3 regions of the Streptomyces sp. NPDC025273 genome follow, and region 2 is predicted to be linked to each of the others. Evidence: riboswitches for the same ligand, from Rfam matches in the RefSeq annotation. Region 2 holds a riboswitch; each other region holds the start of a gene.

The links. A riboswitch is a leader RNA that binds a small molecule or an ion and turns the genes downstream of it on or off. The one in region 2 is predicted to bind cyclic di-AMP.
Positions count from the first base shown of each region.
Region 1: another riboswitch for cyclic di-AMP. It lies ahead of AB0F38_RS22605 (C40 family peptidase); the one in region 2 lies ahead of AB0F38_RS28340 (M23 family metallopeptidase).
Region 3: another riboswitch for cyclic di-AMP. It lies ahead of AB0F38_RS19840 (M23 family metallopeptidase); the one in region 2 lies ahead of AB0F38_RS28340 (M23 family metallopeptidase).

Region 1 covers NZ_JBEZYP010000014.1:93,556-95,806, forward strand. Annotated here, with positions in the region: partial or broken gene AB0F38_RS22595 (ATP-dependent Clp protease proteolytic subunit) at 1-284, shown strand, start outside; gene AB0F38_RS22600 (hypothetical protein) at 291-599, shown strand; cyclic di-AMP (ydaO/yuaA leader) riboswitch at 963-1,135, shown strand; gene AB0F38_RS22605 (C40 family peptidase) at 1,139-1,609, shown strand; partial or broken gene AB0F38_RS22610 (LysE family translocator) at 1,628-1,816, opposite strand; partial or broken gene AB0F38_RS22615 (LysR substrate-binding domain-containing protein) at 1,819-2,046, shown strand; gene AB0F38_RS22620 (ATP-binding protein) at 2,140-2,251, opposite strand, start outside.
Region 2 covers NZ_JBEZYP010000023.1:68,031-70,281, reverse strand. Annotated here, with positions in the region: gene AB0F38_RS28340 (M23 family metallopeptidase) at 118-1,158, opposite strand; cyclic di-AMP (ydaO/yuaA leader) riboswitch at 1,170-1,322, opposite strand; gene AB0F38_RS28335 (PP2C family protein-serine/threonine phosphatase) at 1,556-2,251, opposite strand, start outside.
Region 3 covers NZ_JBEZYP010000011.1:159,777-162,027, forward strand. Annotated here, with positions in the region: gene AB0F38_RS19835 (GntR family transcriptional regulator) at 1-123, opposite strand, end outside; gene AB0F38_RS19840 (M23 family metallopeptidase) at 414-1,196, opposite strand; cyclic di-AMP (ydaO/yuaA leader) riboswitch at 1,210-1,378, opposite strand; gene AB0F38_RS19845 (pitrilysin family protein) at 1,572-2,251, opposite strand, start outside.

The DNA.
Region 1 (2,251 bases), on a different contig from region 2:
GACATGCACTGCCCGGCGCCCGGGTAGTCATTCAGCAGCCCGCCCTGGACGAGCCGGTGCGGGGCCAGCCCTCCGATCTCGAGATCGAAGCACGCGAGTTGGTGCGTGTGCGCGAGACGCTCACCGCCATGCCGGCCCGTCACACCGGGCGTTGTACGCAGGACATCAGTGCCGCCATCGAGCGGGACACCATCCTCGACGCCCCGGCCGCCCAGGCGTACGGACTCGTGGACCACGTCATGGAGAACCGCACCCCGTCCCAGCCGCCGCACCCCGCGAGGTGAATCCCGATGCATTCCCCCCAGCTCCCGCCGCTGCCCGCCCTGACCCGCGCCGAGGCCCAGTTCATCGACTGCTACCTGGAAGTGCTCGACCAGGTCGGCCGGATCAATCCGGCCCGCGGCAGCGACACGTACGGGGCGCTCAGGGCCGCACAGGCGCTGGCCTCCCGCGCGGCCTCCCTCCGCGACGCCCTCGTCGTCATGCACGAGCGGGGCGAGGCGCAGATCCACGCGGCCACGCTGGCGCGGGCGCTGCGGCTGCTGGACGGGGAGCGGCGCGCGGGACGGGTCACCATGCCCCCCGCCCGGTCGAGTTGACGGGCGCCCCGCCCGACTCCCCCGGACCAACGGCCCTTCCGGGCCCGTTCACGACACGCCCGACGGGACGCCCAGATTTCCTCGCTCGTTCGGCGTAGGCGGTCCCCCGCACGAGGGACAGCTCAACTTGCGGACGCGCGCGGACACTGAGCGGAATATGTCGTTCCGCCGCTGGTACGGGGCTGGTCGGCAGGCGCCGCCGAAGCCCTGGATCCATCCCGTCCACCTGAATGGATCAGTCGTGACGACTCTCACATAACGCCGTTTCAGCTCGGAAATCCGGCCGTACGTGAGTAAAGATCCCTGGGACGACAAGCCCCCGCCACCGCGGCGGGGCGGTCCGGGCGGACGCCGAGTCCTGCCGCTGTCCGGATGCCTGGTCGACAGAAGTGGATCGGCAGGAGTGGAGGACCCGAGCACATCGGGCCGACCGGACATCCGGACGGCCCTCGGGGTGAAGCCGCCGTGTGCGGCCGGGCAACTTCGCCAGCCCGAACCCGACAGGTCATCCTTCACAGGCGGCTGACGAAGGGTTGCGCATGACTGCGCAGGTTCATGTCCCGTCTCTGCTCGCCCGGGCCGGAACGGCCTCGGTTCTCACCGTCGCCCTCGGCGCCACCATGCTCGCCCCCGGCCTCGTCAACGACGCCGAGGCCGCGGCCCACTCGACGAAGGCACTCAAGATCGCCGCCTCGAAGAAGGGATCGCCCTACGGCTACGGCGCCACAGGCCCCCACCGGTTCGACTGTTCGGGCCTGACGCTCTACTCGTTCAAGAAGGCGGGCAAGAAACTCCCCCGCACGGCCCAGCAGCAGTACAACAAGACCCGCCACATCACCGGATCGCAGCGACAACGCGGCGACCTGGTCTTCTTCCACGCGGGCCGCACTGTCTACCACGTGGGCATCTACGCCGGCGGAGGGAAGATCTGGCACTCACCGAAGACCGGGGCCGTGGTCCGGCTGGAGAAGATCTGGTCGAAGAACGTCTGGTACGGGAGGGTCCGCTGACGGCCGCACCCACCAGGATCAGTGCAGCAAGGGCCCGGTCACCAGTACGAGCCCCAGCGCGGTGAGCGCCGCGCCGCTGCCGCCCTCGACGGCGCGGGCGGTACGCGGCCGGCGGAGCCACCGGCCGAGACGGTCCACCAGCAGGGCCACGGCCGGGAACGGGACGAGCGCCGGCAGTACGACCACCGAGGCCGGCAGCCGAGTCCTGGTGCGAATCCCCCGGCTACGCGCTGGTCAGCGCCGGGCTCGGCGTGGCGGTGGTGCCGGAGATGGTCGCTTCGATGTCCCCGGCCCCACTCGCCGTACGCCGGCTGGAACCCGCGGCCTTCCGGCGGACGATCTCCGTGGTGCACAGGGATGATCGCGATACCGCTGTCGCGACCACGTCGAGGGCCCTGCTCCGCGGCGGCTTCGGCCGGGCGGCAGGTGCGCAATGACCACGGGTGTGCACGCCGTGGTCGGGTCCGCACAGGAGATCTGGTCCGCGCCGGAAGGCGGGCCCTCACCGGACGCGAGGTCTGGGCGGGACGTCAGGTCTGTGCGGGGACGGACCAGGGAAGGACGATCGATACGGTCTTACCGCCGTCCGGGGTGGGACTGACGCCGAGCCGCCCCCCGCACTCCTTGGCCAGGGCCCGGATG
Region 2 (2,251 bases):
CCGGCCGGGGCGACTGTTCCGTCGAGCCGCCCCGCGCGCGGACAGACCGGCAGCCCTGACGTCGGGGGGTGTGCGTCAGGGCTGCCGGGGTTCAGGTACGCCGTTCGGGCGCGGGGCTCAGATCGTCAGGCCCTTGCTGCGCAGCCAGTTCATGGGGTCGATGGCCGAGCCGTCCGCGGTGTGGACCTCCAGGTGGAGGTGGGGACCGGTCGAATTCCCGGTGGAGCCCACACGGCCGATGGTGTCGCCCGTGTTGACCTTCTGACCGGCGGTCACGTTCATCGAGGACTGGTGGGAGTACGAGACCTCCGTGCCGTCGTCGAGCTCCAGGACCGTGTGGTAACCGTACGAGCCGGACCAGCCGGCCGACTTCACCGTGCCACTGTGCACGGCCTTGATCGGGGTACCGGTCGGAGCCGCGAAGTCCAGCCCGGTGTGGTAACCGGAGGACCACATCGAACCGGCCTGGCCGTAGGTCGTGGTGATCGTGTACGAGGACGTCGGGAGGGCGTAGCTGGCGGCGAGCTTGGCGAGACGCTCGGCCTCGGCCTTCGCCGCCGCCCTCTCCTCGGCCGCCTTCTTCTCGGCTGCGGCCTCTGCCTCGGCCTTGCTCTGCTGCTTGGCGGCCAGGGCCGCGGCCTGCTCGGCGGCGGCCTTCTCCTCCGCGGCCTTGGCCTCGGCATCGGCTCCGGCCTGCTGCTGCTCGGCCTGCTGGAGGATGCGGGCGCGCAGCGCCTCACCGGCGTCGGTGGCGCCCTGCTCGGCCTCGGCGGCCGTGATGCCGGCGGTGGTGAGCGGCGAGGAGTCGGCGGCCGTCCCGGTGTCCGCGTCGGAGTCGTCGGACATGAAAGCACTCACACCGGGAAGGGACTTGGTGTCAGGCAGATTGTCCGCGATGGAATCGGGAAGAGAGATGGAGACCGGCGGCTTGCTCTGTGCCGTGGCCATGCCACCCGCACCGACGGCCGCGATGACGCCGACGCCGAGGACGGTGGAGCTACGGGCGAGACCGCGCTGCTTGGCTACGCGGTGCCTGCCGCGAACGGGACGTATGGACTCCTCGGTGGGATTCCATTCCTCCCAGGTCCTCTCCTCGCCACCGACGATGTCGGTCCTGAAGGATGCCGGGGCCTCGGGGACAGGCTGATTGGACGCCACGTGGGCGCACTCCTTTCCTTCCTTCTCGCCTACCGGGTTAGCTGACGGGTTCGGAGCAGGAAGGTCTCCTACGGGCCCCTTCGTCTCTCACGAGACACAGGTGCCCGATTCACCCCATGTAGGTGGTTCCCCGGTTCCCTTGCGGAATTCGGCGCTCGCGCACGGTGCCGCCTCTTGCGACGACTGGGACAACCGCGCTGCGTTATCGAACGTTAATAGACACCGGGGCCCGATTCCAAGCCGTTCCGACTGATCGTTCGTCACTCCGGCCTGGACTTCAGGGCAGGAAACGGTCGCAAACGGGCCAGTTGCGTATTCCCGGTCCGGTCACAAATTTCTGACGGTATGTCAAATGTTATGCGGAGTGGCACGCAGCGACTACGGACAGTCGCGACGGTCATCCACTGCCACGCCCCACGATCCTCACCGTCGTCCGCCGCTCCGGCTGCCCCCGCGCGGGCCGGCCCACGGCGAGCAGCGCCATGTCGTCGGTCGAGTGGCCCCCGGTGTGCAGCCGTACGTCGTCGGTGAGTGCGGAGAGCAGCTCCTCGGGCCCCGGGAAGATCCGGCCGCGCAGCCGGGCAGCCGGGTCGTAGAAGACCCCGTCCGCGCCCCTCGCCTCGGAGAGGCCGTCGGTGAAGACCAGGAGCGTCGCCCCGGCCGGCAGCTCCCACTCGTCCGAGCGGTCCGGCCACACCCCCAGGTCCATCCCGATCGGCAGCGCGGGCACGGTCGGCGCCAGCACCTCGAGCGCCCCGTCCGCGTGCAGCAGGATCGGCTCGGGGTGACCGCGGTTCACGATCCGCACCGTGCCCGATCCCGCCGGAATCTCGGCGAGCACGGCGGTGACGAACCCCTCCATGGAATCGAGCCCGCCGCGCCGGCTCGATTCCCGCGCCAGCGCCCGCTCCAGCCGCTGCGCCACCCCCTCCAGCGACAGCTCCTGCTCGGCCGCCTCCCGGAAGGCCCCGATCACCACCGCCACCGCCTCCACGGCGTCCAGCCCCTTGCCCCGGACGTCCCCGACGACCAACCGCACCCCGTGCGGGGTGTCCGCGACGGCGAACAGGTCACCGCCGACGAACTCGTCCGC
Region 3 (2,251 bases), on a different contig from region 2:
GACACGGGAGACCCCGTAGCGACGCGCGAGCACCTCTTCGGTGAGGCGGCTGCCACGCTCGAAGACACCGGAGACGATGTCGTCACGGATTGCCGTGCATACCGAATGCGCGGGAATGCGCATGTCCGAACCTCCGCCTTAATCCCCGCGAAACGCGGCCGATCGACGCCTGTTCCGTGACTCTATTGCAATCAGCGTGAATTTCCGATGCCGGAGCGGAATCCATGCATATCTTCTGCCCGGAAAGCACTTCCGCGGAGCTTCGTCGCGCACCTTCCCCGGCGGCACGACGAAGGCCCCGGCGGGTCTTGGGTTCTAACGGCCCTCGCAACACCCGCGATCTGTGGGAGTTGCGAGGACCCCTTGAACCCAAGGGTGCCGGGGCCTTCGTCGACGGGACAGCCCGCGACAGGTCAGACCTGGACTCCGTGCGCGCGGAGGTAGGCGACGGGGTCCATGTCCGAGCCGTACTCCGGGGTGGTCCGCGCCTCGAAGTGCAGGTGCGGTCCGGTGGAGTTGCCGGTCGAGCCGGAGAGGCCTATCCGCTGGCCCGGGGTGACGCTCTGGCCGACCGAGACGCCGATCGAGGAGAGGTGGCCGTACTGGGTGTACGTGCCGTCCGTCATCCGGAGCACGACGTTGTTGCCGTAGGCCCCGCCCCAGCCCGCCTCGACGACCGTGCCGGCGCCGACCGCGACGACGGAACTGCCGGACGCGGCGCGGAAGTCCACGCCGGAGTGGCTGCCGGAGGACCAGAGGGCGCCGCCGGACTTGTAGCCGGTGGTCACCTGGGAGCCGGCGACCGGCAGGTGGAAGGAGTTCAGCCGGGCGCGCTCGGCTGCGCGGGCGGCGCGCGCCTCGGCCTCACGTGCTTCCTCGGCCCGGGCTTCCGCTCTGCGCTTCGCCTCGGCCTTCGCCTTCGCCTTCGCTTCGGCCTTGGCGGCGAGGTCGGCCTGATGCTGCTGTGCCTTCGCCTGGGCGGCGATCTGGTCGGCGAGGGTGGAGTCGATCGTGACGGCCTGGGTCAGGCCGGTGCCGCCTGCGGTGAGGGCCTCGGAGTCCGCGGCGAGGGCCGGGGAGGACACACCGCCGATGACGCCGGTGGTGGCCAGAGCCGCGATGCCTGCGACCTGGGCGCTCCTGCGCGTCAGGCGGCTCGGGGCACGGTGCTTCCCGGTGGCACGGGTGAACGCCATGGAGGGGCTGATCCTTTCCTTCCTTCTCGCCTACCGGGTTAGCTGACGGGTTCGGAGCAGGAAGGTCTCCTACGGACGCATTCGCCCCGTGCGAGGGCGCAGGCGTCCGATTCACCCCAGGGACTTCGTGGGTCCCCGGCTCCCCAGGCTCGCGCCTGACGGGGACTCGGCGATGGCTGCCCGGCGCCGCGGACGCGGCATATGTCTGACGGACAGCCGGGCCGACGCTAGGCCGGACGACTTTCCGACGCCAAACGGATCAGGCCTTTTGTCATACATCCCACAGGACATAAAGCCGCATGTGCGGTTGACACGGACAAATGGGAGGACCCCGGCGAGAACGTACTCGCCGGGGTCCGCGTCGCTCCGGGCACGTCAGCCGTTGACGACCGTCACCTCTCCGATGCCCAGCGCCCTGACAGGCTCCGCGATCTGCGCGGCGTCCCCGACGAGGACGGTGACCAGACGGTCGACCGGGAAGGCGTTGACCACCGCGGCGGTGGCCTCCACCGTGCCGGTCTCGGCCAGGCGGGCGTACAGCTGGGCCTGGTAGTCGTCCGGGAGGTGCTGCTCGACCTGGTCGGCCAGGGTGCCCGCGACGGAGGCAGCCGTCTCGAACTTCAGCGGAGCCACGCCCACGAGGTTCTGCACCGCGGTCTCGCGCTCGGCGTCCGTGAGCCCTTCGGCCGCCAGCGTGCGCAGGACCTTCCACAGATCGTCCAGCGCGGGCCCGGTGGACTCCGTGTCCACGGAACCGCTGATGGCGAGCATCGCGGCACCGGTCGCCCCGGAGGCGGATCCGGGTGCGGTCGAGCGCAGCACCTGCCCGAAGGCACGGACCCCGTAGGTGTAGCCCTTCTCCTCGCGCAGCACGCGGTCCAGCCTGGAGGTGAGCGTGCCGCCCAGGCAGTACGTGCCGAGGACCTGGGCGGGCCACACGCTGTCGTGCCGGTCGGCGCCGATCCGGCCGATCAGCAGCTGGGTCTGCACGGCTCCGGGACGGTCGACGACGACCACACGGCCGGTGTCGTCCGCGGTGATCGCCGGTACCGGGC